3 regions of the Bacillus luti genome follow, and region 2 is predicted to be linked to each of the others. Evidence: a T-box and tRNA genes for the amino acid it is inferred to sense, from the RefSeq annotation. Region 2 holds a T-box; the other regions hold tRNA genes.

What was found. A T-box is a leader RNA that pairs with one kind of tRNA and senses whether it is charged. The one in region 2 lies ahead of thrS (threonine--tRNA ligase), so its partner is inferred to be a tRNA-Thr.
Region 1: it encodes a tRNA-Thr, which carries the amino acid that the T-box ahead of thrS (threonine--tRNA ligase) is inferred to sense. The anticodon was not compared.
Region 3: it encodes a tRNA-Thr, which carries the amino acid that the T-box ahead of thrS (threonine--tRNA ligase) is inferred to sense. The anticodon was not compared.

The regions. Positions count from the first base shown of each region.
Region 1 is NZ_CP040336.1:4,584,545-4,590,742, forward strand. It holds gene EUC40_RS23170 (NUDIX hydrolase) at 321-782, opposite strand; gene EUC40_RS23175 (YebC/PmpR family DNA-binding transcriptional regulator) at 930-1,649, opposite strand; tRNA gene EUC40_RS23180 (tRNA-Leu) at 2,618-2,699, opposite strand; tRNA gene EUC40_RS23185 (tRNA-Cys) at 2,710-2,780, opposite strand; tRNA gene EUC40_RS23190 (tRNA-Gly) at 2,799-2,873, opposite strand; tRNA gene EUC40_RS23195 (tRNA-Gln) at 2,879-2,953, opposite strand; tRNA gene EUC40_RS23200 (tRNA-His) at 3,017-3,092, opposite strand; tRNA gene EUC40_RS23205 (tRNA-Trp) at 3,112-3,185, opposite strand; tRNA gene EUC40_RS23210 (tRNA-Tyr) at 3,193-3,276, opposite strand; tRNA gene EUC40_RS23215 (tRNA-Thr) at 3,287-3,362, opposite strand; tRNA gene EUC40_RS23220 (tRNA-Phe) at 3,381-3,456, opposite strand; tRNA gene EUC40_RS23225 (tRNA-Asp) at 3,466-3,541, opposite strand; tRNA gene EUC40_RS23230 (tRNA-Met) at 3,545-3,621, opposite strand; tRNA gene EUC40_RS23235 (tRNA-Val) at 3,646-3,721, opposite strand; tRNA gene EUC40_RS23240 (tRNA-Glu) at 3,727-3,801, opposite strand; tRNA gene EUC40_RS23245 (tRNA-Ser) at 3,819-3,910, opposite strand; tRNA gene EUC40_RS23250 (tRNA-Asn) at 3,913-3,987, opposite strand; rRNA gene rrf (5S ribosomal RNA) at 3,996-4,111, opposite strand; rRNA gene EUC40_RS23260 (23S ribosomal RNA) at 4,212-6,198, opposite strand, start outside.
Region 2 is NZ_CP040336.1:2,851,161-2,857,358, reverse strand. It holds gene EUC40_RS14585 (YdbC family protein) at 1-154, shown strand, start outside; gene EUC40_RS14580 (pseudouridine synthase) at 341-1,048, shown strand; T-box leader at 1,171-1,392, shown strand; T-box leader at 1,428-1,650, shown strand; gene thrS (threonine--tRNA ligase) at 1,695-3,614, shown strand; gene EUC40_RS14570 (DAPG hydrolase family protein) at 3,882-4,379, opposite strand; gene EUC40_RS14565 (ABC transporter ATP-binding protein) at 4,995-5,762, shown strand; gene EUC40_RS14560 (FtsX-like permease family protein) at 5,774-6,198, shown strand, end outside.
Region 3 is NZ_CP040336.1:4,380,426-4,386,623, forward strand. It holds gene EUC40_RS22205 (SH3 domain-containing protein) at 1-588, shown strand, start outside; gene EUC40_RS22210 (hypothetical protein) at 594-926, shown strand; gene EUC40_RS22215 (DUF3965 domain-containing protein) at 1,168-2,319, opposite strand; gene EUC40_RS22220 (CBS domain-containing protein) at 2,789-3,208, opposite strand; tRNA gene EUC40_RS22225 (tRNA-Glu) at 3,339-3,410, opposite strand; tRNA gene EUC40_RS22230 (tRNA-Asn) at 3,412-3,486, opposite strand; tRNA gene EUC40_RS22235 (tRNA-Ile) at 3,494-3,570, opposite strand; tRNA gene EUC40_RS22240 (tRNA-Trp) at 3,581-3,651, opposite strand; tRNA gene EUC40_RS22245 (tRNA-Thr) at 3,658-3,730, opposite strand; tRNA gene EUC40_RS22250 (tRNA-Phe) at 3,740-3,815, opposite strand; tRNA gene EUC40_RS22255 (tRNA-Asp) at 3,824-3,899, opposite strand; tRNA gene EUC40_RS22260 (tRNA-Met) at 3,903-3,979, opposite strand; tRNA gene EUC40_RS22265 (tRNA-Ser) at 4,002-4,094, opposite strand; tRNA gene EUC40_RS22270 (tRNA-Ser) at 4,152-4,244, opposite strand; tRNA gene EUC40_RS22275 (tRNA-Ala) at 4,265-4,337, opposite strand; tRNA gene EUC40_RS22280 (tRNA-Pro) at 4,353-4,426, opposite strand; tRNA gene EUC40_RS22285 (tRNA-Arg) at 4,437-4,510, opposite strand; tRNA gene EUC40_RS22290 (tRNA-Leu) at 4,514-4,602, opposite strand; tRNA gene EUC40_RS22295 (tRNA-Gly) at 4,619-4,693, opposite strand; tRNA gene EUC40_RS22300 (tRNA-Leu) at 4,723-4,803, opposite strand; tRNA gene EUC40_RS22305 (tRNA-Lys) at 4,818-4,893, opposite strand; tRNA gene EUC40_RS22310 (tRNA-Gln) at 4,898-4,972, opposite strand; tRNA gene EUC40_RS22315 (tRNA-Tyr) at 4,984-5,067, opposite strand; tRNA gene EUC40_RS22320 (tRNA-Val) at 5,076-5,151, opposite strand; rRNA gene rrf (5S ribosomal RNA) at 5,156-5,271, opposite strand; rRNA gene EUC40_RS22330 (23S ribosomal RNA) at 5,373-6,198, opposite strand, start outside.

The sequences.
Region 1 (6,198 bases), 1.7 Mb from region 2:
TTATCTACTATTCATATGAAATGTTGAATATACATCGATTAAAACCTTAAGAACCAATAACGTTGTAAAAAGTAAGGTCTTTATACTTCACTTTATTCTTTTATTATATCATCTATAAATTGCTACTTTTAAACATCTAGTAATCTAATTATATATGATACATTACTATTATACAGAACAAACGTTCCTAAAATCAATTATAGATACATAAAACCCTTATTAATTAAAACTTCACTTTATTATTGTGACCTTTTTCTGAAACAGTATACATAAAGAAAAGGTTAGCAATTTGGGGTATCCTCAAATCGCTAACCTTTTCTTTACAACCTTCCTATGAGATTATACGGCTGAACTTCCCATGTTTCGTATGGAATAAAATGCGTTGCGTTCATCGCATCCAGTGTCCTTGATTTCATATGAGGACGCGTTATATACTCATCGATGTTTCCATCGTTTAATGCAACAAATTTAGCCTCTTTAATTTCTTCAGGCTGAATTTTTATTTCACCGCTAACATATGCTACTTTAAACACAACAGCTAAAATATGCATAGAAGCGTTATAATACACGCCTGTAATCCCAATAGGATCCACAGTTAAGCCCGTTTCCTCCAGTATCTCTCTACAAACAGCTTGATCAAGTGCTTCTCCTTCTTCTACTTGCCCTCCAGGCATTTCCCACGTATCAGCTCGCCAGTGTACTTTCGTTAAAAGTACCTCATTCTTTTCATTTGTTAAATAGCCTGCTACAGCAACGATATGCTTTGGTGTTTTATGTTTCATTTTAATCCTCCTAGAAATATTGATTATTTCATATATTCCTATAAGAATATTCCCTTTCTACAACAAAATACCTTTAATAATTCATCACCTTAATTAACTTCGTAAAAAAAGCCCCTATCCGTTAAAAGATAAGGGGCTTCTATCATATTATTCTCCTAAGTCTACGTTATGGTAAACTTGTTGTACATCTTCTAAGTCTTCTAATGCATCAACCATTTTTTCAAATTGTGTTTGTGCATCTTCAGGAAGTGTTACATCATTTTGTGCAAGCATTGTTAATTCTGCAACTGTAAACTCCTCAACACCAGCATCTTTAAGTGCTGATTGTACTGAATGGAATTGATCAGGTTCAGCATACACGATAACAGCATCTTCTTCTTCTAGAATGTCACGTGCATCCACATCTGCTTCCATTAAAATTTCAAGAACTTCGTCTGATGTTTTACCTTCAAGACCGATAACAGCTGTCGCATCAAACATGTATGCTACAGAACCGTTTACGCCCATGTTACCACTGTTTTTGCTAAATGCAGCTCGTACATCTGCAGCAGTACGGTTTACGTTATTTGTTAACGTATCTACAATTACCATAGATCCATTTGGTCCAAAGCCTTCGTAACGAAGCTCGTCATAATTTTCTTCTGAGCCGCCTTTTGCTTTTTCAACCGCACGATCAATAATTGTTCTTGGTACATTGTATGTTTTCGCACGCTCTAATACGACTCTAAGCGCTTGGTTTGATTCTGGATCTGGCTCGCCTTGTTTTGCTGCCACATAAATTTCGCGTCCAAATTTCGCATATATACGGCTTGTATTTGCATCTTTTGATGCTTTTTTTTCTTTAATGTTGTTCCATTTACGGCCCATACTTTCCACTCTCTTTCCGGTTTTAAATCTACATAAAGATATTAATATGAAATATAATGCGTATTCAACACATTTTTAAAAGAAATATAAAAAGTTCATTTTTGATTCATATTACAGACATAATATAAATCACTATCATTTTGTTCTTTCGACAAGTTATATTATACATGAATTCCTACATTTATTACGAATTTTAGAATCACATAGCATAATTTAGCAAAAAGACTTTAATATTTCTGTTAGAGTCTTTTTGCATCGCGGGTACCAATGGTCGGGGGCAAACCGATATTCCCGAAAGAATACGAGTTTGAGTCGGTTATAGGATTGAATTCTCAGTTCAACCCATCAGAAACATCGATATATACGTTCTTGAACATTCAATTTTAATTTAAACAACGTTATCACATACGACTATCTTATAAACGAATATATTTCGTTTATAAGGGTTCATTAAGTTGAGTAGTTCGACATAAAACGAGCTTCTTCCTTTTTATAATATGTAACATATTATTGCCCTTACAAAAAACAATACGATATACAAGAGAGTGTTTACACTTTATCTATTATATTTCTTATATAATCAGGATATTTATTCAAATTATGCACTATATCACTTACAAATTTTTCTAATCTGACTATTCTATAGTCACTTATACGTATGATTATATTATTAGCTCGTAAAACAAATTTAGGAATTGAACCCGTTTTATCCTGATGTAAGTAAGAGCAGCTGGCGAATTGAGGATTATTATAATTAGGATATAAATAAAAATTCATTAAGGTAAGTATCCATCCATTTCAATTATATCCTCCTGCAAGTGTTAAAAGTTATTTTTCAACATAATCAATACCATGTGTATTGATTCTTATACCATATATTCCATCTTTAAATATAGAGCGATCTTCTAAGAATACGAAAAAACGGCTCCTACTGAACGTAAGAGCCGTTTAAATCAACGTTTGTTTGATACCGATGGTCGGGGTCGAACCGACACTCCCGAAGGAACACGATTTTGAGTCGTGCGCGTCTGCCAATTCCGCCACATCGGCACAAAAGAAAAGGCGGCAACCGGATTTGAACCGGTGATAAAGGTTTTGCAGACCTCTGCCTTACCACTTGGCTATGCCGCCATATGAAATTAATTTTATTGGAGCGGAAGACGGGATTCGAACCCGCGACCCCAACCTTGGCAAGGTTGTATTCTACCACTGAACTACTTCCGCAAAAATGGCTGGGCTAGCTGGATTCGAACCAGCGCATGACGGAGTCAAAGTCCGTTGCCTTACCGCTTGGCTATAGCCCATTGATTTCTTAATTAATTATATGTAAGTATCCATTATATTATTTGTCATTTTTAAAATAAAAATGGGGCGACTGATGGGAATCGAACCCACGAATGCCGGAGCCACAATCCGGTGCGTTAACCACTTCGCCACAACCGCCATGTTGTGTAAATATATTTGGCAGGGGCAGTAGGAATCGAACCCACACTGGAGGTTTTGGAGACCTCAGTTCTACCTTTAAACTATGCCCCTATGTAAATGGTGGAGGGGGGCAGATTCGAACTGCCGAACCCGAAGGAGCGGATTTACAGTCCGCCGCGTTTAGCCACTTCGCTACCCCTCCGAAACTTACATGGTGCCGGCTAGAGGACTTGAACCCCCAACCTACTGATTACAAGTCAGTTGCTCTACCAATTGAGCTAAGCCGGCGTATTTTATTAAAATAAATGGTGGCTCGGGACGGAATCGAACCGCCGACACGAGGATTTTCAGTCCTCTGCTCTACCGACTGAGCTACCGAGCCTTATTAAAATGGCGGTCCCGACCGGGGTCGAACCGGCGATCTCCTGCGTGACAGGCAGGCATGTTAACCACTACACCACGGGACCATTTGGTTGCGGGGACAGGATTTGAACCTGCGACCTTCGGGTTATGAGCCCGACGAGCTACCGTGCTGCTCCACCCCGCGATAATATTATTCATATAAGTTATATGGTGGAGGATGACGGGATCGAACCGCCGACCCCCTGCTTGTAAGGCAGGTGCTCTCCCAGCTGAGCTAATCCTCCAAAAGTGGTGACCCGTACGGGATTCGAACCCGTGTTACCGCCGTGAAAGGGCGGTGTCTTAACCACTTGACCAACGGGCCAAATATTATAAATCCTATGGCGGAGAGCAAGGGATTCGAACCCTTGATACGCTTGTGACGTATACACGATTTCCAATCGTGCTCCTTCGGCCAACTCGGACAGCTCTCCAATGGCTCCGCAGGTAGGAATCGAACCTACGACCGATCGGTTAACAGCCGATAGCTCTACCGCTGAGCTACTGCGGAATAATATTGCCTGGCAACGTCCTACTCTCACAGGGACAAGGTCCCAACTACCATCGGCGCTAGAGAGCTTAACTTCCGTGTTCGGTATGGGAACGGGTGTGACCTCTCTGCCATCATTACCAGACATTATTCTTTTGAGACAATCATTATTATAACTGATTCACTTTAAAAGTCAACAAGTTTTTTATGTTCTCTCAAAACTAGATAACATTGCTTCATATTATATGGTTAAGTCCTCGATCTATTAGTATTCGTCAGCTCCACATGTCACCATGCTTCCACCTCGAACCTATCAACCTGATCATCTTTCAGGGATCTTACTAGCTTACGCTATGGGAAATCTCATCTTGAGGGGGGCTTCATGCTTAGATGCTTTCAGCACTTATCCCTTCCGCACATAGCTACCCAGCTATGCCCTTGGCAGAACAACTGGTACACCAGCGGTGCGTCCATCCCGGTCCTCTCGTACTAAGGACAGCTCCTCTCAAATTTCCTACGCCCACGACGGATAGGGACCGAACTGTCTCACGACGTTCTGAACCCAGCTCGCGTACCGCTTTAATGGGCGAACAGCCCAACCCTTGGGACCGACTACAGCCCCAGGATGCGATGAGCCGACATCGAGGTGCCAAACCTCCCCGTCGATGTGGACTCTTGGGGGAGATAAGCCTGTTATCCCCGGGGTAGCTTTTATCCGTTGAGCGATGGCCCTTCCATGCGGAACCACCGGATCACTAAGCCCGACTTTCGTCCCTGCTCGACTTGTAGGTCTCGCAGTCAAGCTCCCTTATGCCTTTGCACTCTACGAATGATTTCCAACCATTCTGAGGGAACCTTTGGGCGCCTCCGTTACACTTTAGGAGGCGACCGCCCCAGTCAAACTGCCCACCTGACACTGTCTCCCGGGTCGATAAGACCCGTAGGTTAGAATTTCAATACAGTCAGGGCGGTATCCCACCAGCGCCTCCACCGAAGCTAGCGCTCCGGTTTCAATGGCTCCCGCCTATCCTGTACAAACTGTACCAAAATTCAATATCAGGCTACAGTAAAGCTCCACGGGGTCTTTCCGTCCTGTCGCGGGTAACCTGCATCTTCACAGGTACTATAATTTCACCGAGTCTCTGGTTGAGACAGTGCCCAAATCGTTACACCTTTCGTGCGGGTCGGAACTTACCCGACAAGGAATTTCGCTACCTTAGGACCGTTATAGTTACGGCCGCCGTTTACTGGGGCTTCAGTTCAGAGCTTCGCTTACGCTAACCCCTCTCCTTAACCTTCCAGCACCGGGCAGGTGTCACCCCCTATACTTCGCCTTACGGCTTCGCAGAGAGCTGTGTTTTTGCTAAACAGTCGCTTGGGCCTATTCACTGCGGCTTTCCGTTAAGAAAGCACCCCTTCTCCCGAAGTTACGGGGTCATTTTGCCGAGTTCCTTAACCAGAGTTCTCTCGCACACCTTAGGATTCTCTCCTCGCCTACCTGTGTCGGTTTGCGGTACAGGCACCTTTTATCTCGCTAGAAGCTTTTCTTGGCAGCGGGGAATCAAAGACTTCGCTCCATAAGGAGCTTCCCCATCACAGCTCAGCCTTCACGATAAGCGGATTTGCCTACTTATCAGCCTAACTGCTTGGACGTGCACAACCAATCGCACGCTTCTTCTATCCTTCTGCGTCCCTCCATTGCTCAAACGATAAAGAGGTGGTACAGGAATATCAACCTGTTGTCCATCGCCTACGCCTGTCGGCCTCGGCTTAGGTCCTGACTAACCCTGAGCGGACGAGCCTTCCTCAGGAAACCTTAGGCATTCGGTGGACGGGATTCTCACCCGTCTTTCGCTACTCATACCGGCATTCTCACTTCTAAGCACTCCACCAGTCCTTACGGTCTGACTTCACTGTCCTTAGAACGCTCCCCTACCACTGATACCATTGGTATCAATCCGCAGCTTCGGTGGTGTATTTAGCCCCGGTACATTTTCGGCGCAGAGTCACTCGACTAGTGAGCTATTACGCACTCTTTAAATGGTGGCTGCTTCTAAGCCAACATCCTAGTTGTCTAAGCAACTCCACATCCTTTTCCACTTAATACACACTTTGGGACCTTAGCTGGCGGTCTGGGCTGTTTCCCTTTTGACTACGGATCTTATCACTCGCAGTCTGACTCCTAAGGATAAGTCATTGGCATTCGGAGTTTGACTGAATTCGGTAATCCGA
Region 2 (6,198 bases):
CATCGTGTTAACTTATTGGAAAGATGAAATGGCACATCAAAATTATGTAGAAGAGATTTTCCCAGAGTTGTATAAACTAGCTAATATTCATGAGGATTTAGAATATATAAGAGGAAAACAAGCTGTATGTAAGGAAGAATGGCTTGTATATTAAGTGTACAAAACGTGCATAAATGAATGTATAATAAAGATATTTTCTTATAAACGAGTAATTAATAGAAGACGTCATATACCCTTTCATGTTAATATATTTAAGTTATAATAGAAGGCTTACCCTTTTGTATTGTACGGTAGTAGCAGTGTGAGCTTGAAATATTGTTTAGAAAAGGATGTGCCTAATTTGCGTATCAATAAATTTATTAGTGAAGCTGGAAAAGCGTCTCGACGTGGAGCAGATAAATTAATTAATGAGAGAAGAGTAATTATTAACGGTAAGGTTGCAAAAATTGGTGACCAAGTAAATCCAGGTGATGATGTACGTGTAAATGGAGAGCAACTTCGAATTGCTCGAGATCACGTATATATTGCTTTAAATAAACCAGTAGGTATTACATGTACAAGTGAAAAATCAGTAAAAGGTAATATTATCGATTTAGTGAATCATCCTTTACGAATTAGTCATATTGGACGTCTCGATAAAGACTCAGATGGCTTAATTTTGTTAACGAATGATGGCGATATCGTTAATGAAATTTTACGTGCGGAAAACAAACATGAGAAAGAATATATCGTTTCAGTAGATAAGCCGATTACACCAGAGTTTTTAGAGAAAATGGCAGCTGGTGTAAAAATTTTAGATACAAAAACGCTTCCATGTGAGATCACACAGTTATCAAAATATGAGTTCAAAATTATTTTGACACAAGGGCTAAATCGCCAAATTCGCCGTATGTGTGAAGCTTTAGGTTATCAAGTATACACGTTAAAACGTACGAGAATTATGAATATCGAATTGAATAATTTACCAATTGGACAGTGGAGAGATTTAACGAAGAAAGAGAAAAGACGTCTATTTTCAGACTTAAATTACGAACCACAAGATTGGTAAAATTGTGAAGTGAAACCAAAAATCTATTTTTGGTTTCTTTTTTTATTAAATAAAATTTTTTTTTAACACTTGCAAAAATAAAATGAATAAGATATAGTAAATAACAATTAATGGATGTACTTATAAAAGCAAAGAAAAGGACACGAGTTATTTTATCCGGTTATACAGAGAAGGAAGGAAAGCTGAGAACTTCCTAACGCAGAAAAATAACTTACCACCTTAGAGCTGCACTGGGGAAATTAAGTATCTAGTGCCGTGTAAGCGACGTTATCGCAAAAGAAGCCATTACATTTTGTGATGGGAATCTGGGTGGAACCACGGATATAAGCATATTCGTCCCTATTTTAGGGATGAATATGCTTTTTTGCATTCAATTTCATAATAAGCGAAGAAAAGGACACGAGTTATTTTATCCGGTTATACAGAGAAGGAAGGAAAGCTGAGAACTTCCTAACACAGAAAAATAACTTACCACCTTAGAGCTGCACTGGGGAAACGAAGTATCTAGTGCCGTGTAAACGACGTTACCGTAAAAGAAGCCATTGTATATTTACGGTGGGAATCTGGGTGGAACCACGGGTATAAGCACGCTCGTCCCTATTTTAGGGATGAGTGTGCTTTTTATTATGAAATGGAGAGATGAAAAATGAAAGAACAGATGATTGAAATTAAATTTCCGGATGGTAGTGTTAAAGAGTTTGTAAAAGGAATTACTTTAGAAGAAATTGCTGGATCCATTAGCAGTAGTTTAAAAAAGAAAGCAGTCGCAGGGAAAGTAAATGATCAGCTTTTTGATTTACGAAGAAACGTTGAGGAAAATGCAAAAGTTGAAATCATTACTATAGATTCAAATGACGGTGTAGAAATTGCAAGACACTCTGCTGCACATATTTTAGCGCAAGCTGTAAAAAGATTGTATGGTGATATAAATCTTGGAGTAGGGCCTGTTATTGAAAATGGATTTTATTATGATATGGATCTTCCAAGTAGTGTAAACATTGAAGATTTACCAAAAATCGAAAAGGAAATGAAAAAGATTATAAGTGAAAATATAAATATAGAGCGAGTTGAGGTTTCTCGAGAAGAAGCAGAAAAATTATTTCAAGAAATGAACGATCAATTGAAATTAGAACTTTTAGAAGCAATTCCTAATGAGGAAAGTGTAACACTTTATAAACAAGGTGAATTTGTAGATTTATGTAGAGGACCACATTTACCATCTACTGGTTATTTGAAAGCATTTCAATTAACTCACGTTTCTGGTGCATATTGGCGAGGAGATAGTAACAATCAAGTGCTTCAGCGTATATATGGTGTTGCTTTTGCTTCTCAAAAAGAGTTAGAAGAGTATTTGCACTTTGTTGAAGAAGCAGCAAAGAGAAATCATCGTAAGTTAGGTAGTGAACTGGAGTTATTTATGTTTTCTGAAGAGGCACCGGGAATGCCGTTTTATTTACCGAAAGGACAAATTATTCGTAACGAATTAGAAGCATTTTTAAGAGGAATTCAAAAAAAGTACAATTATCAAGAAGTACGCACTCCGTTTATGATGAACCAAGAATTATGGGAGAAGTCAGGGCACTGGGGACATTATAAAGATAATATGTATTTCTCAGAAGTGGATAATAAAAGTTTTGCATTAAAACCGATGAACTGTCCAGGACATATGCTTATGTTTAAAAATAAATTGCATTCTTATCGTGAATTACCGATCCGTATGTGTGAGTTCGGTCAAGTGCATCGACATGAATTTAGTGGTGCGTTAAACGGATTATTAAGAGTACGTACTTTCTGCCAAGATGATGCTCATTTATTTGTAACACCAGAACAAATTGAAGATGAAATTAAATCCGTAATGGCACAAATTGATTACGTATATAAAACTTTTGGATTCGAATATGAAGTAGAGCTGTCTACTCGTCCAGAAGATTCAATGGGTGACGATAAATTATGGGAGCAAGCAGAAGTGGCGTTAGCAAATGTATTACATTCATTGAATTATAAATATAGACTAAATGAAGGTGACGGTGCATTTTACGGACCAAAAATTGATTTCCATATTAAAGATGCTTTAAATAGAAGTCATCAGTGCGGAACAATTCAGCTTGATTTCCAAATGCCAGAGAAATTTGATTTGAATTATATAGATGAGAAAAATGAAAAGAAAAGACCAGTTGTTATCCATCGAGCAGTTTTAGGATCTTTAGATCGATTTTTAGCAATATTAATTGAACATTTTGGAGGTGCGTTCCCAGTATGGGTAGCACCAGTTCAAGTGAAAGTAATTCCAGTTTCGAATGTAGTACATGAACAATATGCAAATGAGGTTGTAAATAAATTAGCGCAAGCTGGTATTCGTGTTGAGCAGGATATACGAGAGGAAAAATTAGGATATAAAATAAGAGAAGCACAAATGCAAAAAGTACCGTATGTTCTTGTTATTGGAGATAAAGAAATGGAAAGTAAAGCTGTAAATGTACGTAAATATGGGGAAGAAAAGTCAGAAGTTGTTTCGCTAAATATATTTGTGGCAAATATGGAAGAGGAAATAAAGAATAGAAAATAATAATTGATTAGAAATTACACCATTTTAATAAAGTGAACCCGAATAGTGGTAAATGAAAAAACACCTCCTGAATTGGCATACCAAGTATGTAAATTCAACGGAGGTGTTTTTCATTTGAAGATGAGCGTAAATTGCTCAGAATAAGCAAGGTGGCGAGTGATTGATTTTATATTGACAGGCCCCAGTATGTTAGATGTATCTAACACATTGGAGGCCAATTTGATTTCTATTTAGTCATTTATTAAATGGAAAGCTGGTTAAATTGTCTTACAGATTTTCTGCAAACAATTCTGGTAAAAATATACTGAACTGACTCATTTCTTCTACATTGTGTTTATATAAACCACTTAGATTAATAAATGGGGGTAATCCTTTTGGAAAAATGAATGTAGAAGTCATTACTGTACCGTTTTCGTATTTTTCGTATTGATGTATTACTTGTGAAATTACATCGTCGTCATCATCTAAACATGAACCCATTAAAACATGACTGTAATGGGTGTTTATAGGACAATTTTTAGGGTCTTCCCATCTAATTCTTAGTGGGAATTCAAGTCCATCCCCTGCAGATTCAATTGAAGCTGATATGGCTCCTACATGTCCATGTACTTTAGGGTCAACTAACCATTTAAAATCAACATGTTCTTCTGGGTGCCATAGTTTATATCGTTCAGAGTTATCAATATTATCCCACCACCAGTCAATCATTTCTGGTGTTACGTTTTTCAAATCATGTTCAACTACTAGTGATACTTGGTTTTTCATTTTTGTTCCTCCTATTTTTTAACCAACACAGTGTTGGTTATTTATATTAAGTATTATAGTAGCTGTATCTTCTAGGTTCAATAAACAGAAATAGCGGATCTGTTGTATTCTGAACACCTTATATAAATATGTCTAAAAAAATTTAGAAAGGAAAAATTTACACATCAATGTACTGATATACGTATAGCTCGTCCTAAAGAAGCAATACGTGATGCACGAACTAAATTAATACATGAGAAAGGGATTGATTCCATTACATTTAAGGATATTAAATCTAAAGCCAACATTAATCGAGGGACATTTACTCCGAATTAAAAATGTTTCTCAAATTGAATTGGAGCAGATGGTTTAGGTGTTTGATAGGTGTCACGTTTTGGGTTTCACTTCATATTAAAGGGGTGTATTTTTTCTACCTTACAAAATTGTAAGGTAAATGTAAGCGAAATCGAGGGAACGAGTTGTAGAAAAATGAGAATATGAAGTAGGCAAAAGGTTCATGGTCCCCGTGTAATTATTTTTGTTTGAAAAATTAAAAAAATATTAAGGATTTACATGAGAAAAAGATAAGAAATATATGAGAAATTTATACTATACAAAAGGGATGGAGTGAAAGAGATGTCAACAAATGTAGTGACTGTAGAAAGTGTAGAAAAAACGTATGGGAAAAGAAATGAAAATCAATCGAAAGCGTTAAGGGGTGTTTCATTAAGTATTAAAGCGGGAGAATTCGTCGGGATTATGGGTCCTTCTGGATCTGGAAAAACGACATTACTTAATGTGATTAGTACACTTGATCAAGCGACAGGTGGCAGTGTGACAATTGCGGGCACAAATATTACTTCTATGAAGGGGAATGCATTATCAGATTTTCGATCTCAAAAATTAGGATTCATTTTTCAAGATTTTAACTTACTAGAAAACTTATCAATTTATGAAAACATTGCTTTACCACTTTCTTTGCAAGGTGTACCGTCAAGTGAGATTACAGGAAAGGTAAATGAAGTGGCAAAGAAATTAGGGATTACCGAAATTTTAACGAAATATCCGACTGCTGTTTCTGGTGGACAAAAGCAAAGAACAGCGGCAGCACGAGCTTTAGTACATAATCCGGCAATCGTATTAGCAGATGAACCGACAGGAGCGCTTGATAGTAAAAATGCAAAAAGCTTATTAGAAGCGATGCAAGATTTACATGAAAATCACAATGTAAGTATTTTGATGGTTACACACGATGCATTTAGTGCGAGTTATTGTGAGCGTATTTTATTTATTCAAGATGGTCTTCTATATAAAGAATTAAAGCGTCAAGGAACGCGAGAAAATTTCTATCAAGACATTTTAGGTGTGCTTGCTCATATGGGCTCAGCTGCTGAGTCTAAGTAGGGGGCGAGACAATGTTATTCAAATTATCACGTCATAGTATGAAAAAAATGTTAAAAGATTATATGGTTTTACTTATTGGTCTCGTTATTAGTATTAGTATTTTTTACATGTTCCAAACGATGGCGATGAATAGTGAATTTACGAAAGATAATAGTCTGATTAGTAGTATTAGACTCGTATTCTGGGTAGGTGCCATATTACTATCGTTTATTACCGTATTTTATATTATATATGCTAATTCATTTTTACTTACATTAAGAAGAAAAGAACTCGGCATGTACATGATGCTTGGAGCGAAAAAGAAAAAAGTAGCACAGCTATTATTTATTGAAACATTTGGTATGGGTATTGTTAGTATTATTATCGGTATTTTAGTAGGAATGTTACTAGCAAGTGTAGCAGGAAACTTTTTAATGAATGGCATGGAAATTTCAGC
Region 3 (6,198 bases), 1.5 Mb from region 2:
CGTAGTAATGCTAGTACAAGTAGTTCTCTACTTGGTTCATTACAAAATGGTACACAAGTGCAAGTAGTAGAAACTGTAGGAACTTGGTATAAAATTCGTTTTGGTACAGGGTACGGATATGTGGCAAAACACTATGTAGTACAAAACCAACCGCAATCACAAGCTAAAACCGCTCAACCTTCATCCATTCCAGCAGCTTTCAAATTCCCTGCTCAAGGAAGAGTTAGCTCAACCTTTGATATGCGCTGGGAACAAATGCATTATGGTATAGATATTGCAGCTCAAGGGAACGTATCCATTCAAGCTGCCGCTGCAGGTAAAGTTGTGAAGTCTTATTATTCGGCTAGTTATGGTAATGTCGTGTTCATCGCCCATCAAATTAATGGGAAATTATATACAACAGTTTATGCTCATATGAAAGATCGCACTGTACAAGCCGGTGATCAAGTACAAACTGGACAACTATTAGGTCATATGGGAAATACAGGGCATTCATACGGACAACATCTCCACTTTGAGTTACACAATGGAGAATGGAATTTTGAAAAAACAAATGCAGTCAATCCACTGCCATATTTAGTTAGGTAAATTGTATGCCACGCAATATACCTCTCTTAATTGAATACTTGGCCTTTTTAGGCTTAATCTGTTGTTTAATCATTTATAATACAAACACTGTATTTTTATCTATTATCATTGCTTTTGTTACTTTAGAAATTATGATGGAATCATTCCAAGTGCAACTAAAACAAAAAATTGCACACATTTATAACGCTCTTTTTCTATTAAGTGCCCTTATAACAAATGTAATTAGTAACGGTTTGTATTTATCTACCGTATTTCCTGTATTTTTTATGGCTATTTTATTATTCATAGCTAGATACGTGAATGTCCCTAATAATAAAAAACATGAACAAGAAGCTTAGAAAGAGGAGACACTGTGTACCAATCTTTCAAAGATACTCCAATGAAATATATATTGAATTTATATGAAAAAATGAATACTTTTTTCGGTATACAAGGAAGTTATACTGCACAACTTCTCCTTTATGGAATGTTATTTCTCATCTTAATTACTTTCTCCTTGTTTTACTAACAAAAAAAGGATCTCACATAAACTTGAGATCCTTTTTAATTTATATTAATTTTTCATATAAACAGTACTGTTTATCCACAAGCATATTTTTCATAAATAAAACTCAGATTATATTTTTTCTCTAAGCTCATTCTTTGTTCATCGTCGCACCAATAGAATAAAATATCATGAATAGTTGCATAACGCTTATTTTTAAGAAATAGTTTAAAGAATGATGGTAAACAATCATGTAATTGTATAAATATATAATTGCGTAATATCTCTTCCTTATATTCAATGCCCTTACAAATATACAGTAATTCTTCACAGTAATATGCATGCTGCGGAACTTGAATCATTTCAAAAAATGGTACATATGATAGTAGCTTTCCGATAAAATGACCATATCGGTCCATTACCCCTATCGTCATATGCTCCATCATTTCTTTCATCACATATAAATAATCATCTACATGCGTTGTCTTTAATGGGTCTAATCGATCGGAAATTTGAGCAAGTACAGCTCGTTGACAGGCTAACACCGCTTGACTCGGTCCATAATATGATAAGAAGTCTGTACACTTACGATATTTTCGTAATAAGTCATGTGTATATAAATCATAAACAAAAGTATTACAATACATCGCTAGACTCATCATATCACTATTTAATTGCTCTTTTGACAGTAACTTCGCTCTTTTACACATATAAAAGAATGTAAATTCCAATACTTCTTTATGAGATAATAAATGCTTACAATCTTTTATACATTCCTCATTAAATTTAACTCTATCCCAAATTTCTACATCCCTATCTGTTAATTCACCAATACGGTATTTAATAATTAAATAGTTTAAAGCAACCGCTTGCGTCAAAAGATCCCATGTTTCATATTCCAATGAAGTTTGGACAAATTCATCTAGCCCTTGAGTTATCATAAAAGTATTTGCCTCTTCATACCAACCAATCTCTTGGCATAAACGAAGAATACGTACTAAAGTTGGAATTTCATCTTTATGAAACTGCGGTAAATTTTTCACTTTATTTATTCCATATACGATAAATGCCGCTAAATTTTCTTCTTTATAAAATTCTTTTTCTTTCCACGCTAATATAGTCCGCTCGTTCCCTTCACCTTTTGGGTGACAAGGTACAAGCAAAGAAAATAATTCAGCGAAATTATTTGGTTCTATATATGTATCTGTAACCAAATTCCAATTTGGATCGCCTTGTACAGCCTTCATATAATTCCCCTTCCCTTTTTATCCCGCTATTTGCGACCAAGTAAGACTCCCACCTCAAAATTCAGCGAATGCTATGAATTTAGTTGGGAGATAAATGCCCGTAAAAGCCCGATTGGTTCAACTCATAATCATTTTGGAATAGCCCCCACAATGATTAAAGTTTCACTTTATCTACATAGGAAATATTAATTCATTATTACATCATTACCAATTAATATTGTTATATTCAAAATCTATCATAACCCTTATACCTATCAGTATATCATTTTTTCTCTTATTAAAAATTAGGAATGAAAAATTTTAAAAAACTGTCGAAAATATTAACTGTATACCTATTATATAATGCCCTAGATACGTCACTCTAGCATATTAGTTTAATCTATATATACTAGAATGATGTATCCGCTCTTCATACATAATTTATCTTGCTATTTGTGGGCATTAAGGCCCCATTCATTAAGGATTCACTTTATTCTGTATGCTCCGAGATTTCACCTAAAGCAAATCCAGCTTGATCATCTGTCGATTCTCTTATAGCTAAGTCACCTAGTGCTAACATCCCAACTAATTGACCATTCTCAACTACTGGTAATCGTCTAATTTGATATTGTGCCATTAATTCTGTAGCTTTTTCAATAGCATCATCTGGAGAAACTGAAACAATATTTGTTGTCATTACATTTGTAATTTTATTAGACCCAGGATGCTTCTCTGCAATCCCTCGAACAACCAAATCTCGATCAGTAACAAGCCCAACAACTTGTTCATTTTCAACAACAGGAATCAATCCAACCGATTCTTCTTTCATCTTTACAGCAGCCTCATATACATTGTCTAACGGTGTACAATGTACTATATGAGTACTCATAAATTCTCGAACTCGTGTCATTTTTATCTCCTCCTTTTAATACATACCATAGTTTTTCCTAAATCCCTTTATTTATTTCAGGAAAATAAGATGATAAAAGAGGATTGCACATAATAAAAAAGAGTCAGCATATTGCTGACTCTTTTTTGTATGACCCGTACGGGATTCGAACCCGTGTTACCGCCGTGAAAGGGCGGTGTCTTAACCACTTGACCAACGGGCCATGGCTCCGCAGGTAGGACTCGAACCTACGACCGATCGGTTAACAGCCGATAGCTCTACCACTGAGCTACTGCGGAATATATATGGTGGGCCTAAATGGACTCGAACCATCGACCTCACGCTTATCAGGCGTGCGCTCTAACCAGCTGAGCTATAGGCCCATATACTTTACAGGGGCAGTAGGAATCGAACCCACACTGGAGGTTTTGGAGACCTCAGTTCTACCTTTAAACTATGCCCCTAAATGATGCCGACTAGAGGACTTGAACCCCCAACCTACTGATTACAAGTCAGTTGCTCTACCAATTGAGCTAAGTCGGCAAAAAAAAATGGTGGCTCGGGACGGAATCGAACCGCCGACACGAGGATTTTCAGTCCTCTGCTCTACCGACTGAGCTACCGAGCCAACATAAATGGCGGTCCCGACCGGGGTCGAACCGGCGATCTCCTGCGTGACAGGCAGGCATGTTAACCACTACACCACGGGACCATTTGGTTGCGGGGACAGGATTTGAACCTGCGACCTTCGGGTTATGAGCCCGACGAGCTACCGTGCTGCTCCACCCCGCGACAATATAAAATTTTAAAAAAATGGAGGAGGTAGAGGGATTCGAACCCCCGCGCGACTCTCGCCGCCTGTCGGTTTTCAAGACCGATCCCTTCAGCCGAACTTGGGTATACCTCCATGAAGGAAAAAGAAATATTTTATTATTACATGTATCTAATCCATTTAAAAAGAAAATGGAGGAGGTAGAGGGATTCGAACCCCCGCGCGATTCTCACCGCCTGTCGGTTTTCAAGACCGATCCCTTCAGCCGAACTTGGGTATACCTCCGAGACATATAATAAATAAAGTGGAGCCTAGCGGGATCGAACCGCTGACCTCCTGCGTGCAAGGCAGGCGCTCTCCCAGCTGAGCTAAGGCCCCATGTTTTTGGGAATATCGGGAAGACAGGATTTGAACCTGCGACCCCCTGGTCCCAAACCAGGTGCTCTACCAAGCTGAGCCACTTCCCGTTAATAAAAGCGCGCCCGAGAGGAGTCGAACCCCTAACCTCTTGATCCGTAGTCAAACGCTCTATCCAATTGAGCTACGGGCGCATATGGTGCCGAGGGCGGGGGTCGAACCCGCACGGTGGTCACCCACCGCAGGATTTTAAGTCCTGTGCGTCTGCCTGTTCCGCCACCCCGGCATGTCATATTGAAAATTGGAGCGGAAGACGGGATTCGAACCCGCGACCCCAACCTTGGCAAGGTTGTATTCTACCACTGAACTACTTCCGCAAGACATGTTTGAGTTATTTTATTAAAAGTGCGGGTGAAGGGAGTCGAACCCCCACGCCAAAGGCGCTAGATCCTAAGTCTAGTGCGTCTGCCAATTCCGCCACACCCGCATATTTTATTAAAATGGTGAGCCATGAAGGACTCGAACCTTCGACCCTCTGATTAAAAGTCAGATGCTCTACCAACTGAGCTAATGGCTCTTAATGGCTGGGCTAGCTGGATTCGAACCAGCGCATGACGGAGTCAAAGTCCGTTGCCTTACCGCTTGGCTATAGCCCATTAATTAAGAATGGTGGAGGGGGGCAGATTCGAACTGCCGAACCCGAAGGAGCGGATTTACAGTCCGCCGCGTTTAGCCACTTCGCTACCCCTCCGACATATATGGTGGAGGATGACGGGATCGAACCGCCGACCCCCTGCTTGTAAGGCAGGTGCTCTCCCAGCTGAGCTAATCCTCCATTTGCCTGGCAACGTCCTACTCTCACAGGGACAAGGTCCCAACTACCATCGGCGCTAGAGAGCTTAACTTCCGTGTTCGGTATGGGAACGGGTGTGACCTCTCTGCCATCATTACCAGACTATATTCATTTAAGACAAGAATCATTATAACTTATTTAACCTTTAAAGTCAACAAGTTTTTTATATTCTTTCAAAACTAGATAACATTGCTTCATATTATATGGTTAAGTCCTCGATCTATTAGTATTCGTCAGCTCCACATGTCACCATGCTTCCACCTCGAACCTATCAACCTGATCATCTTTCAGGGATCTTACTAGCTTACGCTATGGGAAATCTCATCTTGAGGGGGGCTTCATGCTTAGATGCTTTCAGCACTTATCCCTTCCGCACATAGCTACCCAGCTATGCCCTTGGCAGAACAACTGGTACACCAGCGGTGCGTCCATCCCGGTCCTCTCGTACTAAGGACAGCTCCTCTCAAATTTCCTACGCCCACGACGGATAGGGACCGAACTGTCTCACGACGTTCTGAACCCAGCTCGCGTACCGCTTTAATGGGCGAACAGCCCAACCCTTGGGACCGACTACAGCCCCAGGATGCGATGAGCCGACATCGAGGTGCCAAACCTCCCCGTCGATGTGGACTCTTGGGGGAGATAAGCCTGTTATCCCCGGGGTAGCTTTTATCCGTTGAGCGATGGCCCTTCCATGCGGAACCACCGGATCACTAAGCCCGACTTTCGTCCCTGCTCGACTTGTAGGTCTCGCAGTCAAGCTCCCTTATGCCTTTGCACTCTACGAATGATTTCCAACCATTCTGAGGGAACCTTTGGGCGCCTCCGTTACACTTTAGGAGGCGACCGCCCCAGTCAAACTGCCCACCTGACACTGTCTCCCGGGTCGATAAGACCCGTAGGTTAGAATTTCAATACAGTCAGGGCGGTATCCCACCAGCGCCTCCACCGAAGCTAGCGCTCCGGTTTCAATGGCTCCCGCCTATCCTGTACAAACTGTACCAAAATTCAATATCAGGCTACAGTAAA